2 regions of the Streptomyces sp. NBC_00287 genome follow, and region 2 is predicted to be linked to the other one. Evidence: riboswitches for the same ligand, from Rfam matches in the RefSeq annotation. Region 2 holds a riboswitch; the other holds the start of a gene.
The links. Region 2 has a riboswitch for S-adenosylmethionine ahead of OHT76_RS12065 (aminotransferase class V-fold PLP-dependent enzyme). Riboswitches for the same ligand answer to the same signal wherever they lie in the genome.
Positions count from the first base shown of each region.

Region 1 (7,033 bases), 1.8 Mb from region 2:
GACTGGGGGTGATTCCTTCGGACCGCGCCCGCGCCCGCGACGGACGGCTCGCCTGCCCTGTGGTTCCTTGCCCCACCTGGCCTGCGGGCCTCACCGACCCGGTCCTTCTTTGTCACTCTCACCTTCAGAGTGCTAACGCCAATGATTAGCACTCGGCCCATGCGAGTGCAAGCGGCTCTCGGGGATCGGGCCGCGTCGGGTCGGGGCTCCCCAGGCATGCGGAAGGGCCCGCACCCGAGGGGTTGGGTCCCCGAGGTGCGAGCCCTTCAGCAGAAGACGTCGCTTGCGGTTCGTTGGTCGCGCGTTCAGGCAGAGACGCGAACCATGTCGGCCTGCGGGCCTTTCTGGCCCTGCGAGATCTCGAACTCAACCCGCTGGCCTTCTTCAAGGGTGCGGTAGCCGTCCATCTGGATCGCGCTGTAGTGGACGAAAACATCCGCACCACCGTCGACCGCGATGAAGCCGTACCCCTTCTCCGCGTTGAACCACTTGACGGTGCCCTGAGCCATGCCTAACTCCCCTATTACTGGCCCTTGCACAGATCCACACTTCGCGGATCCGGGTCAGACCTCACCCCCCACGGTTTGGGGGCGTGCGCCGGAACGCGTCGACCGCGGCTGAATGTATCTGTCCAACTGCCGTCTGCAACAGGTCAATCGGACGAGAATTCTGGACGCGCAGGGTCCGGAATGTAGTGAGAATTCGCCCGAATTCAGGGCAAGTCGGGCCCCATAAAGGGAGCATAAGGCGCAAAAGACCCGCACACTTTGGCTACTTCTCGTCGCATACGGAGTCGATACTCATATGCGTCCGGCATGCGGGGAGCAGCAGGTTCCCCAACTGTACCGTGCTCAACCATGCAGAATTGCCCCCTCCGTTTGTCTTACGGAGGGGGCAATTCAATGAACTCTCGGTGACGCACCTTACCGACGGTAACGATCAGCCGCCGGCGACCGCCGGAATGATGGAAACTCCGGCGCCGTCCGGGGTCGCCGTCTCCAGGCCCTGCTCGAAGCGGACGTCGTCGTCATTGACGTACACATTCACGAAGCGGCGCAGCTTGCCCTGGTCGTCCAGGACGCGCGCGGCGATTCCGGTGTGGTTCTTCTCCAGGTCGGCGATGACCTCGGCGAGGGTGCCACCCTCGGCCGTCACCTCGGCGGCACCACCGGTGTAGGTGCGCAGGATGGTGGGGATGCGGACTTTGACGCTCATGAGTCGAGGCCAGCCTCTCGGAAGGAGTCGAGGTTCGGACGGATCGTCGCGGTCAGGCCGGTGCCGGCCACCGCGTCGAGGGTCTTGAGGCCGTCGCCGGTGTTGAGGACGACGGTGGTGAGGGTCGGGTCCAGTACGCCGTTCTCGATCAGCTTGCGCGTCACGCCCACGGTCACGCCACCCGCCGTCTCGGCGAAGATGCCCTCGGTCCGGGCCAGCAGCTTGATCGCGTCGACGACCTGCTCGTCCGTCACGTCCTCCACCGCGCCGCCGGTGCGGCGGGCGATGTCCAGGACGTAGGGACCGTCCGCCGGGTTACCGATGGCCAGCGACTTGGCGATGGTGTTCGGCTTCTGCGGGCGGACGACGTCATGTCCCGCCTTGTAGGCCACCGACACCGGCGAGCACCCCTCGGCCTGCGCGCCGAAGATCTTGTACGGCTTGTCCTCGACGAGCCCGAGCTTGATCAGCTCCTGGAGCCCCTTGTCGATCTTCGTGAGCTGCGAGCCGGAGGCGATCGGGACGACGATCTGGTCGGGCAGCCGCCAGCCGAGCTGCTCGCAGATCTCGTACGCCAGGGTCTTGGACCCCTCCGCGTAGTACGGCCGCAGATTGACGTTGACGAAGCCCCAGCCCTCGCCGGCCGGGTCGCCGATCAGCTCGGAGCAGAAACGGTTCACGTCGTCGTAGTTGCCCTCGATGCCGACGAGCTCACCGCCGTAGACCGCGGCCATGACGACCTTGCCCTGCTCCAGGTCGTGCGGGATGAACACGCAGGAGCGGAAGCCGGCGCGGGCGGCGGCGGCGCCGACGGCACCGGCCAGGTTGCCCGTGGAGGAGCAGGAGAGGGTCGTGAAGTTGAAGGCGCGGGCGGCCTCGATGGCCTGCGCGACCACGCGGTCCTTGAAGGAGTGCGTCGGGTTGCCGGAGTCGTCCTTGACGAAGAGCTTGCCGGCCTCGACACCCAGCTCGCGGCCGAGGTTGTCGGCCTGGACGAGCTTGGTCCAGCCGGGGTTGATGTTGGGCTTGTCCGCCACGTCCGCCGGAACGGGCAGCAGCGGCGCATAGCGCCAGATGTTCGCGGGTCCCGCCTCGATGCGCTTGCGGAGCTCCTCCGTGTCGTATCCGGAGAAGTCGTACGCGATCTCGAGCGGGCCGAAACACTCCTCGCAGGCGAAGACCGGGCCGAGGGGCACACGGTGGCCGCACTCGCGGCAGCTCAGCGCGGCGGCGGGGCCGAGGTCTACGGTGTTCGTGGTGCTTGCAACAGTCTGCACAGCCATGGAGGCGAGGCCCTTTCTCCTCATCTTCCTCACGACGCACTTCGCCGTGAGACGGATTTGGCACCTTCCCTAGTCGGGAGCCTCGCGGAGAACGATCAACACTGATCTACGAGTACCGACTGGAGGGTTGCCGGGGCTTCATCGGGCCGTATCCCTCTGCCCCTCTGGATGAGCGGTATGTAGTTGTAGACGCAAACAACCCCCGACATGCGATGGTCATCAGCGTTGTTCAAGACTGTAACCGAAGGCCAGGACAGTTGAGATAGACGTCCGAACCGCGAGATGGATCACACAGGATCCCGTCCCTATCTCCGTCAGTGAGGAGCCGCAGACTGTGCTGGAAGAAGCCGAGCGCTGGCTGAGCACCCGCTCCTGGTCCGTGACCGACCGCCCGCTCCACCAGATCCTGGCCGCGAAACGCAGCTCGGGCCAGACGGTCTCCGTCGTGCTGCCCGCGCTCAATGAAGAGGAGACGGTCGGCGACATCGTCGCCGTCATCCGGCATGACCTGATGCAGCAGGTCCCGCTGGTCGACGAGATAGTCGTCGTCGACTCCGGATCGACCGACCGCACCTCCGAGGTCGCCGCGGCGGCCGGGGCGACGGTCGTGCACCGGGACGCGATCCTGCCCCGCCTGCCCGCCGTGCCCGGCAAGGGCGAGGTGCTCTGGCGCTCGCTGCTGGTCACCCGCGGCGACATCGTCTGTTTCATCGACGCGGACCTGAAGGAGTTCTCCTCGGACTTCGTCTCGGGGATCGTCGGCCCGCTCCTCACCGACCCCGGCGTCGACCTGGTCAAGGCGATGTACGACCGACCGCTCGGGCAGGCGGCGGGCCAGGGCGGCCGGGTCACCGAGCTGATGGCCCGCCCGCTGCTGAACATGCACTGGCCGCAGCTCGCCGGCTTCGTCCAGCCGCTCGGCGGGGAGTACGCGGCCCGCCGCTCCCTGCTGGAACAGCTCCCCTTCCCCGTCGGCTACGGCGTCGAGCTCGGCATGCTGATCGACGCGCTGCACCTGGTGGGTCTGGACGCGCTGGCCCAGGTCGACGTGGGGGTGCGCAAGCACCGGCACCAGGACGGACAGGCGCTCGGCCGGATGTCCGCCGCGATCTACCGCACGGCCCAGCTCAGGCTGGCCCGCGGCCATCTGATCCGCCCTTCGCTGACCCAGTTCGACCGCGGCGAGGACGGTTTCGAGCCACGGACGTACTCGGTGGACACCGAGGAGCGGCCGCCCATGGTGGAGATCGCGGAGTACGCGCACCGCAAGGTGGCGTAACCCACGTCTCGTGGGGCGGCTCGTACGTTTGAGCGTTTACGGCACGGGCTAGGTTGGAGCACATGGCTTCCACGCACGTGGCTTCCGCACACGGTGCCGCTCAGGTGCTGGTCGCGTCGAATCGCGGCCCGGTCTCCTACGAGGTCCAGGAGGACGGCTCGCTGCGCACCAAGCGCGGGGGCGGCGGACTGGTGTCGGGCCTGTCGGCCATCGGCCCGGACGCCGGTGCCCTGTGGGTGTGCTCGACGCTGTCCGACGGCGACCGCGAGGCGGTGCGGCGCGGGGAGGGCGAGTCCGGCGTACGGATGCTCGACATCCCGGCGGACGTGCACGCCGACGCGTACAACGGCATCGCGAACTCGGTGCTCTGGTTCGTCCACCACATGCTGTACCAGACGCCGCTGGAGCCCGTCTTCGACGCGGAGTTCCAGCGCCGGTGGGCGTCGTACGAGACCTACAACCGCGCGTTCGCCGAGGCGCTCGCCGAGGAGGCGGCCGCGGGGGCGGCGGTGCTGGTGCAGGACTACCACCTGTGCCTGGTGCCGGGGATGCTGCGCGAGCAGCGCCCGGACCTGCGTATCGGCCACTTCTCTCATACGCCGTGGGCGCCGGTGGACTACTTCCGGATGCTGCCCGACGACATCCGGTCCCAGCTCATGAGCGGAATGCTCGGCGCCGACCGCCTCGGCTTCCTCACCCGGCGCTGGGCGGACGCGTTCACCGCGTGCTGTGCGGAGCAGGGCGGGCTCGGCGGCACCGAGATCGGCGTGCACGGCCTTGGCGCGGACGCGGACTTCCTGCGCAAGCGGTCCCACGAGCGGGACGTCGAGGAACGGATGACGGCGCTGCGGGAGGAGATCGGCGGCCCGGACCGGAAGACGATCGTCCGGGTCGACCGCACCGAGCTGTCGAAGAACATCGTGCGCGGACTGCTGGCATACCGGCAGCTCCTCGACGACCGCCCCGAGTGGCGGGAACGGGTCGTGCACGTGGCGTTCGCCTACCCCTCCCGACAGGACCTGGCGGTGTACCGCGACTACACGGCGGAGGTGCAGCGCCTCGCGGAGGAGATCAACTCCTCTTATGGCACCCCGGGTTGGACCCCGGTAGTCCTCCACGTCAAGGACGACTTCGCCCGCTCCCTGGCCGCGTACCGGCTCGCCGACGTGGCCCTCGTCAACCCCATCCGGGACGGCATGAACCTCGTCGCGAAGGAGGTGCCGGTCGTCTCCGACGAGGGGTGCGCGCTGGTGCTGTCGCGGGAGGCGGGGGCGTACGAGGAGCTCGGCGAGGACGCGATCGTGGTGAACCCGTACGACGTCCTGGACACCGCGCGTGCCCTGCACGAGGCCCTCACTCTGCCGCCCCACGAACGAGCCGAGCGCACCAAGCGCCTCGCCGCGGCGGCCACGGCGCTGCCGCCGGGGCAGTGGTTCATGGAGCAGTTGCGGGCGTTGCGCGCTTAAGCGGCCATTCCTTCGGGGCTCACCAAAACCCGCCCCAGCAGCTCCTCGTACGCCCGCCCGTCGAACTCCCCCGCCGCCGGCGCCAGCACGCTCGCCGCGGACAGGGCTGTCGCGCGGGCCAGGCGGTCCGGCCAGGGGAGCCCCTCGGCCAGGCCCGACAGCAGGCCGGCGACCGCCGCGTCGCCCGCGCCCGTCGGGTTGCCGTGCAGTGTGGCGGGAGGGGTCGCGCGCCAGCGGCCCTCGAGGGTGTGGGCGAGGAGGCCGTCGGCGCCGAGGGAGGCGACGACCGTGTGGGCGCCGCGGCGGCGGGCGTCCTGGGTCGCGCGCAACGGCTCGTGGGAGCCGGTGAGTTCGGCCAGCTCGTCGGCGTTGGGCTTGATGATGTCGGGGCGGGCGGCGACGGCCCGGCGCAGGGGTTCGCCGCTGGTGTCCAGCAGTACGGGAACGCCCGCGGCGCGTGCCGCGCGGACCAGGCCCGCATAGGCGCCGACCGGGACTCCCGGAGGGAGGCTGCCGCACAGGGCCACCGCGTCGGCGGACGCGAGCAGACCGTCGTAGGACTTCTGGAAGGCGGACCACTCGGCGGGCGTGACGAGCGGGCCCGGTTCGTTGAGCTGAGTCGTGTCACCGGTCAGGTCGTCGACGACCGCGATGGTGCGGCGGGTGGCGCCGGAGAGTGGGACGAGGGCATCCACGACCCCCGTGAGCCGCTCGCGTACTACACGGCCCGTGGCGCCGCCCACGAAGCCGGTAGCCGTCACCTCGTGGCCGAGGGCCGCCAGCACCCGCGCCACGTTCAGGCCCTTGCCGCCGGGGCGTTCGAGGACCTCGGAGACCCGGTGGGAGGCGTGCGGGCGCAACGCCCGTACGCGATAAGTGATGTCGAGAGCGGTGTTCAGCGTGACCGTGAGGATCACCCGGGCCGACCTCCCCCCGAAAAGCGGTGCCGTCTCTTCCGGTCCCGATCATGCCAAACAGACGGCGGTCGTCCCAGTCCTCGGAACGGCCGCCGTCGCGCTGGTTGCCGGACGGATCAGCCCAGTTGGGGAGCTACCACCCAGTCACCTCGGCGCAGCACGCCCTTCACGTTGAAGTCGGAGTCCAGCAGCACCAGGTCGGCGTACTTGCCCGGCTCCAGCGAGCCGATGGTGTCGGCCATCCCGAGGAGGCGGGCCGGGTTGGCGGACAGGGCCGTCACCGCGTCCCCGACCGACAGCCCGTCGATCGTCACCGCGCGCTTGAAGGCACGGTCCAGGGTGAGCGTCGAGCCCGCGATCGAACCACCCTCCACCAGGCGTGCGACGCCTTCGGCGACCTCGACCTCCAGCGGACCCAGCATGTAACGCCCGTCGCCGAAGCCTGCCGCGTCCATCGCGTCCGTGATGAACGCGACCCGGTCCGCGCCCGCGTGATGGAACGCCAGCTGGAGGGAGGCGGGGTGCAGATGCGTACCGTCGTTGATCAGCTCGACGGTGATCCGGTCGTCCTCCAGGAGCGCCGCGATCGGGCCGGGGGTGCGGTGGCCGAGCGCGGGCATCGCGTTGAAGAGGTGCGTCGCTACGGTCGCGCCCGCGTCGATCGCCTCCACGGTCTGCTCGTACGTCGCGTCCGTGTGCCCGATCGCCGCGATGACGCCGTGTTCGGCGAGAAGCCTGACGGAGTCGATGCCGCCGGGGAGTTCGGTGGCGAGGGTGACCATCTTCGCCTTGCCGCGCGCCGCGTCGATCAGCTTGCGGACCTCAGCCGGGTCCGGGTCGCGCAGCAGCTCCTCGGAGTGCGCGCCCTTGCGG
Region 1 is NZ_CP108053.1:4,395,239-4,402,271, forward strand. Features, by position in the region: gene OHT76_RS19875 (cold-shock protein) at 306-509, opposite strand; gene OHT76_RS19880 (MoaD/ThiS family protein) at 940-1,215, opposite strand; gene thrC (threonine synthase) at 1,212-2,498, opposite strand; SAM riboswitch class I at 2,516-2,673, opposite strand; gene OHT76_RS19890 (glucosyl-3-phosphoglycerate synthase) at 2,833-3,777, shown strand; gene OHT76_RS19895 (alpha,alpha-trehalose-phosphate synthase (UDP-forming)) at 3,840-5,243, shown strand; gene OHT76_RS19900 (1-phosphofructokinase family hexose kinase) at 5,240-6,160, opposite strand; gene nagA (N-acetylglucosamine-6-phosphate deacetylase) at 6,277-7,033, opposite strand, start outside.
Region 1: another riboswitch for S-adenosylmethionine. It lies ahead of thrC (threonine synthase); the one in region 2 lies ahead of OHT76_RS12065 (aminotransferase class V-fold PLP-dependent enzyme).

Region 2 (7,033 bases):
TCGAAGGCGACCAGCAGGCCCGCGCGAGTACCGGCGTAGACCACACCGCCGTGCACCAGCGGCGCTTCGGTGAGCGCGCCCACGAGCCCCCGCTGCCAGCGCATGCTGCCGTCAGGCGCGTAGGCGCGCAGCTCCCCGATCTCCTCGTTCCCGGCGCCCACCACGATCGCGTCGCCGGCGAGGACGGGAGCGGTGCCCGTCGGCCCGAGGCCCCGGCTCCAGCCGCGCTTGCCCGCCGTGTCGTACCGGCGCAGCCGCAGCCGCGGGGAGCCGTCCGCGCTGTCGCCCTCGACCACGGTGCAGTAGACGCCGTCCGCCGTCGCCAGGGGATCGAGACCGGCGCCGCCGAGGTTGGCCTTCCAGAGGTCCTCGCCATCGGCGGAGAGCGCGTACAGGTCGACGGAGGACGTGGCGGCGTACAGGACGTCGCCCTTGGGTGAGAGCACGCCGAGCCGCGGGGTCATGACCTGGTCCATCGAGAACTGCCAGCGCACGACCGGCTTCCCGGTGGCCGTCGCGGAGGGCGGGTCCTCCTTCTTGCCCCGCTCCGGCTCCCGCAGCCACCACCAGCCGCCGACGCCCCCGGCGACGGCCACCACGGCCCCACCGGCCACGGCCCGCAGCACACCGCGGCGCGACGGCGGCAGCGGCGCGACGGCAGGCGATATGACCGCGTCCGGCAGTGTCACCGGGGCCGCGTACTCGACGCCGCTCATCCGCTCCGCGTCGTCCCCCGGCACCCACCGCGTACCGCCGCCGGTGAACCAGCCCGGCCGCACGGCGGCAGTCAGTGACGCCTCCGTGTGTCCCACGGCCGCCATGACGACCTCCGGAACCGGTCGCCCGGCCGGGTCCGGGCGCAGACAGGACTCCACCAGCGGCCGGAACTCCTCGGGCACCTGGGACAGATCGTGGTCGCCGTTCAGGATGCGCAGCAGGACCACCGACTCATGGCCCTCACCGAAGGGCTGACGGCCCCCGGAGGCGTAGGCGAGGACCGCTCCCAGCGCGAACACATCGCTCTGCGGGCCCACTTCGCCGCTGTTGCGAATCTGCTCCGGGGAGACATAGCCGACCGTGCCGACGATCGACCCGGGACTCGTCAGCGCGGTCGCCTCCAGCGCCCGGACGATCCCGAAGTCGATGACCCGCGGGCCGTCCGCCGCCAGCAGGATGTTGGAGGGCTTGAGGTCCCGGTGCACCAGGTCCCTGGCGTGGATCGCGGTCAGGGCCCGGCCGAGCGCCGCCGCGAGGACCCGTACCGCGGGAGCGGGCAGCGGCCCGCCGTCCAGCACGGCGTCCCGCAGGGTGGGCCCCTCGACGAACTCGGTCGCCATCCACGGCGGTTCGCCCTCGGGATCGGCGTCGACGACCCGCGCGGTGTACGTGCCGTCCCCGCCGACGTCCCGCGCGGCGCGCAGCTCCTGGCGGAACCGGGCGCGGAAGGTCCGGTCCCCGGCGTGCTCGGGCCGCACCACCTTGACTGCCAGCCGCATCCCGCCACGTGCCTCGGCGAGATACACCTCGCCCATCCCGCCGGCTCCGAGCCGCCCGAGCACCTCGTACGGCCCGATCCGCCGAGGATCCGTGTCCCGCAGCGCCTGCACCGCGCCCCCCGTTAGTTCCGTCCGCCCCCGTTGATCCGCACGGGGAGCGTACGTCAGCGGATCACACCGCGGGGACGCAACGCCCGTCCTCGGTGCGGTAGTTCCACTTCGCGCCGTCGGTGACGAGCTCGCACACCGCGGTCACGAACCGCTCCACGTGCTCGTCCGGCGTGCCCGCGCCGAAGCTGACCCGGATGGCGTTCAGGGACTTCTCGCCGGGTGCCGCCTCGGGGGCGCCGCACTCGCCCTGGGTCTGCGGGTCGCTGCCGAGCAGAGTGCGGACCAGGGGGTGGGCGCAGAACAGACCGTCGCGGACGCCGATGCCGTACTCGGCGGAGAGGGCGGCGGCGAAGTGGGAGCTGTTCCAGCCGTCGACGACGAAGGAGATGACACCGACGCGCGGGGCGTCGTCGCCGAAGAGGGAGAGGACCCTGACCTCGGGGACCTCGGCGAGGCCCTCGCGGACCTTCTCGATCAGGTGCTGCTCGCGGGCGACCAGGGTGTCGAACCCGGCCTCCGTCAGGGCCTTGCAGGCCGAGGCGATGGAGTAGGCGCCGATGACGTTCGGCGAGCCGGCCTCGTGGCGGGCGGCGCTCTCGTGCCACTCCACGTCCACTCCCCCGTCCGCGCGCCGGGTGACCTTACGGCTGGCGCCGCCGCCCGCGAGGTAGGGCTCGGCCGCGCGCAGCCAGTCGGCGCGGCCGGCGAGGACGCCGGAGCCGAAGGGGGCGTAGAGCTTGTGGCCGGAGAAGGCGACCCAGTCGACGTCCAGGTCCTGGACCGACACCGGGTGGTGCGGGGCGAGTTGGGCGGCGTCCAGGACGATCCGGGCGCCGTGCGCATGGGCGGCGGCGGCCAGCTCTCGTACGGGCCACAGCTCGCCGGTGACGTTGGAGGCGCCGGTGACACAGACCAGGGCGGGGCCGTGGGGGTCACGGTCGGCGAGGGCGCGCTCCAGGGTTGCCACGGCCTGCTGCGGGGTGCGCGGGGCGTTGAGGTAGGTGACCTTCGCGTCCTGCCAGGGCAGCAGCGAGGCGTGGTGCTCGGTCTCGAAGACGAAGACCTGGCAGTCGGCGGGGAGGGCGGCGGCGAGCAGGTTGAGCGAGTCGGTGGTGGACCGGGTGAAGATCAGCTGGTCGTCGGCGCGGCAGTCGAGGAACTCGGCGACGGTCCTGCGGGCGTTCTCGAAGAGGTCGGTGGAGAGCTGCGAGAGGTACCCGGCGCCCCGGTGGACGCTGCCGTAGTACGGCGCGTAGGCGGCGACGTCGTCCCAGACCCGCTGGAGGGCGGGGGCGCTGGCGGCGTAGTCGAGGGCGGCGTACGTGACCTCGCCGCCGGTGACGAGCGGGACGGTGACATCCCGTCCCAGAACGGGCAGCGGGGAACAAACAGTACGGTCGAGGGCAGCGGTGGAGACAGACATGGCGGAACTCCCGTGAGGGTGGGCGAGAAGAAGGGTGTGCGGAGGCGGGGCTCGGCGGCCCTATCGCATTCGCTTGCTCACGGAAGACTCCCTCGAACGACCCAGGACCCCTGGTTCCACACTTTCCAAAAGCGTGCGAGGGATCCGCGCTTGCCGTAAGCCTTGCTGCTCACGGCCTGGTCTTCACCCGGGGCACCCCGCCACGGACGGAGGGTTGCCGGACAGTCGGCCGGGGCCTCATGACTGTCACTCATGACCTGGTACAGGAACCTATGGGAAGTGATCGTCGCCCCGCAACCCGTGTCCGGATGACGGGACGACGATCACTGAACGCTACGCGTTGCTGGCGGCCACCCACCGCTCCAGCGTCCGCTTGGCCGCACCGGAGTCGATCGACTCCGCCGCCTTCGCCATGCCGGTACGGATCTGTTCCGTCAGAGGCGCCCCGGTCGGGTGCAGGGCCACCAGTGCCGCCGCCGAGTTGAGGAGTACGGCGTCCCGGACGGGGCCGGTCTCGCCGTTCAGCAGGCGCCGGGCCACATCCGCGTTGTACGACGCGTCCGCGCCGCGCAGCGCCTCCACCGGGACGAGGTCGAGACCGACGTCCCGCGGGTCGAAGGACTCCTCGGTGACCTTGCCGTCGCGGACGATCCAGACCTGGGAGGTCGAGGTCGTGGTCAGCTCGTCCAGGCCGTCGTCACCGCGGAACACCAGCGAGGAGTTGCCCCGCTCGGCGAACACGCCCGCCACGATCGGCGCCATCCGCGGGTCGGCGACGCCGACCGCCTGTGCCCTGACCCGGGCCGGGTTGGTGAGCGGACCGAGGACGTTGAAGACCGTCCTGATCCCCAACTGCCCGCGCGCCGCGCCCGCGTGCCGCATCGCCGGGTGGAACTTGGCCGCGAAGCAGAAGGTGATCCCCGCCTCCTCGACCACCTGCGGCACCCTGGCCACCGGCAGTTCCAGATTTACCCCGAGCTTCTCCAGGACGTCCGAGGAGCCGGAGGCGGAGGACGCCGCCCGGTTGCCGTGCTTGACGACCTTGGCGCCCGCGCCGGCCACGACGATCGCGGACATCGTGGAGATGTTGACGGTCTTGGCGCCGTCCCCGCCCGTGCCGACGATGTCCACGGTGTCGCCGGACACCTCGATCACATTCGCGTGCTCGTACATCGTCCGGACGAAGCCGGTGATCTCCTCGACCGTCTCGCCCTTGGCCCGCAGGGCCACCACGAACCCGGCGATCTGCGCGTCGGTCGCCTCGCCGCGCATGATCAGGTCCATCGCCCAGGCCGTGTCATCGGCGCTCAGATCGCGCCCCTCCAGCAGGCCGTTCAGCAGCCGGGGCCAGGAACGGCCCGCCGCGGTGTCGCCTCCAGCGGGGGTCACAGCGCTCATAAGGCCGCTCCTGGGTGTCGTAGAAGAGGTGTCGTAGAAGACCATGTGCACCTGCCGAAGAGGTGTGCTCCCACCCTATCCAGCCCGGGGCACGGCGAAGGGCCCCGTCCGTACACCGGACGGGGCCCTTCGGCCGTGGCGTGGCGTGCGCAGCGATCAGTGGTGGCCGTGGCCGCTCGTGATCTCCTTGTACTCCTCGACGGTCGGCTTCGGAATCTGGGCTTCCTCGCCGTAGTACGCCTTGCTGAGCTTGACGCGCAGCTTCTCGGAGCCCGTCACCTTGCGCTCGACACCGTTCTCGTCGACCAACGGGCCGATCTCGGCCGGCTGGTACTGCTCGTGCGCGGTGAGGGTGTGCAGCGCGTCCTGGCTGAGCGGCTCGTGCACCTCGATGAACTCACCGTGCGGCAGGCGCTTGATGATGCCCGACTCGCGGCCGTGCAGCACCTTCTCCTTGTCCCGGCGCTGCAGGCCGAGGCAGATCCGCTTGGTGATGACGAAGGCGAGCACTGGTCCGACGAAGAACGCGATCCGCACGAACCAGGTGATGGCGTTGATCGACAGGTGGAAGTGGGTGGCCCACAGGTCGTTTCCACCACCGATCAGCAGGACCATGTACCAGGTGATCCACGCGACACCGAAGGCGGTACGCGTCGGCGCGTTGCGCGGACGGTCCAGGATGTGGTGCTCGCGCTTGTCGCCGGTGACCCAGGACTCGATGAACGGGTAGACCGCGATCGCGACCAGGACCAGCGGGAAGATCATCAGCGGGATGAACACACCCAGGACGAGCGTGTGACCCCAGAAGTTGATCTCCCAGCCCGGCATGACACGGATCAGGCCCTCGGAGAAGCCCATGTACCAGTCGGGCTGGGCGCCGGTGGACACCTGGTCCGGACGGTAGGGGCCCATGGACCAGATCGGGTTGATCGTGGCGATCGCCGAGATGGCCGCGATGACACCGAAGACCAGGAAGAAGAAGCCTCCGGCCTTGGCCATGTAGACCGGCAGCAGCGGCATGCCGACGACGTTCTTGTTGGTCTTGCCGGGACCCGCGTACTGCGTGTGCTTGTGGTAGACGACCAGGATCAGGTGGGCGACCACCAGACCGAGCATGATGCCCGGCAGCAGCAGGATGTGGACCGAGTAGAAGCGGGCCACGAAGTCGCCGCCCGGGAACTCCCCGCCGAACAGGAAGAACGACAGGTACGTGCCGACGATCGGCACGGACAGGACCGCGCCCTCCATGAAGCGGACACCGGTGCCGGACAGCAGGTCGTCCGGGAGCGAGTAACCGGTGAAGCCGGTGAACATGCCGAGGACGAACAGCAGGAAGCCGAACAGCCAGTTGACCTCACGCGGCTTGCGGAACGCACCCGTGAAGAACACGCGCATCATGTGCACGAACATGCCGGCGAGGAAGATCAGCGCCGCCCAGTGGTGGATCTGCCGGATCAGCAGACCACCGCGCACATCGAAGGAGATGTGCATGGTCGAGTTGAACGCCTCGGACATCAGCTGGCCCTGCAGCGGGACGTAGCTGCCGTGGTACTCCACCTCGTTCATCGACGGGTGGAAGAACAGCGTCAGATACACACCCGTGAGGATGATGATGATGAAGCTGTAGAGGCAGACCTCACCCAGCATGAACGACCAGTGGTCGGGGAAGATCTTGCGCATATTGGCCTTGGCCAGGCCGTAGATGCCGAGCCGGCCGTCGGCCCAGTCGGCGACGCGCTCGCCGGCGGGCGCTTTACCGCGCCGCTCGTTGTTCTCGTTGGTACTCATCCGCGCTCCCAGAATGCAGGACCGACGGGCTCTTCGAAGTCGCCGAGCGCCTCGAGGTAGCCCTCGTCGTTCACGCCGATGCGCAGCTGCGGCAGGGCGTGACCGGCGGGACCGAAGATCACTCGGGCACCGTCGGAGAGGTCGAAGGTGGACTGGTGGCAGGGGCACAGCGCGTGGTGCGTCTGCTGCTCGTACAGGGAGATCGGGCAACCCACGTGGGTGCAGATCTTCGAGTACGCCACGATGCCCTCGTGCGACCACTCGAGCTCGCGCTTGTCCTTGATGTTGTCCGGCTGGATCCGGACGATCATCAGGGCGGCCTTGGCGATCTCGGTCTGGAAGTCGTGGTCGTGCTCCTCCAGGCCCTCCGGCTTGCAGAAGGTCAGGGAGCCGACCACGACGTCCGAGGGACGCAGCGGCTCGTTGGTGTTCATGTTGACGAGCAGCTTGCCCTTGGACCACAGGGTGTGGCGGAGCTTGGTCTCGGGCAGCGGGCCGAGGTCACGCAGCAGGACGACACCGGAGAGCGGGAACAGGGCCAGCGCACCGAACATCGTGTTCCGGATCAGCTTGCGACGGCCGATCGCGGACTCCTTGGCGCCGTCCGCGAAGTCGGCCATAACCTGGGCCTTGACCTCCGGCGACGCCTCGATCGGGTGACGCTCGTCGGCGACCTCGACGTCCGACATCAGGGTGCGGGCCCAGTGGACCGCGCCCGCGCCGATGCAGAACAGCGAGACGCCCAGCGTCATGCCCAGCGCGAAGTTCAGCGCGCTGATGTGGCCCAGCGGGAAGATGTAGACCGACTTGTCGGCCG
Region 2 is NZ_CP108053.1:2,637,471-2,644,503, forward strand. Features, by position in the region: gene OHT76_RS12060 (protein kinase domain-containing protein) at 1-1,607, opposite strand, end outside; gene OHT76_RS12065 (aminotransferase class V-fold PLP-dependent enzyme) at 1,669-3,030, opposite strand; SAM riboswitch class IV at 3,172-3,288, opposite strand; gene trpD (anthranilate phosphoribosyltransferase) at 3,364-4,428, opposite strand; gene qcrB (cytochrome bc1 complex cytochrome b subunit) at 4,585-6,216, opposite strand; gene qcrA (cytochrome bc1 complex Rieske iron-sulfur subunit) at 6,213-7,033, opposite strand, start outside.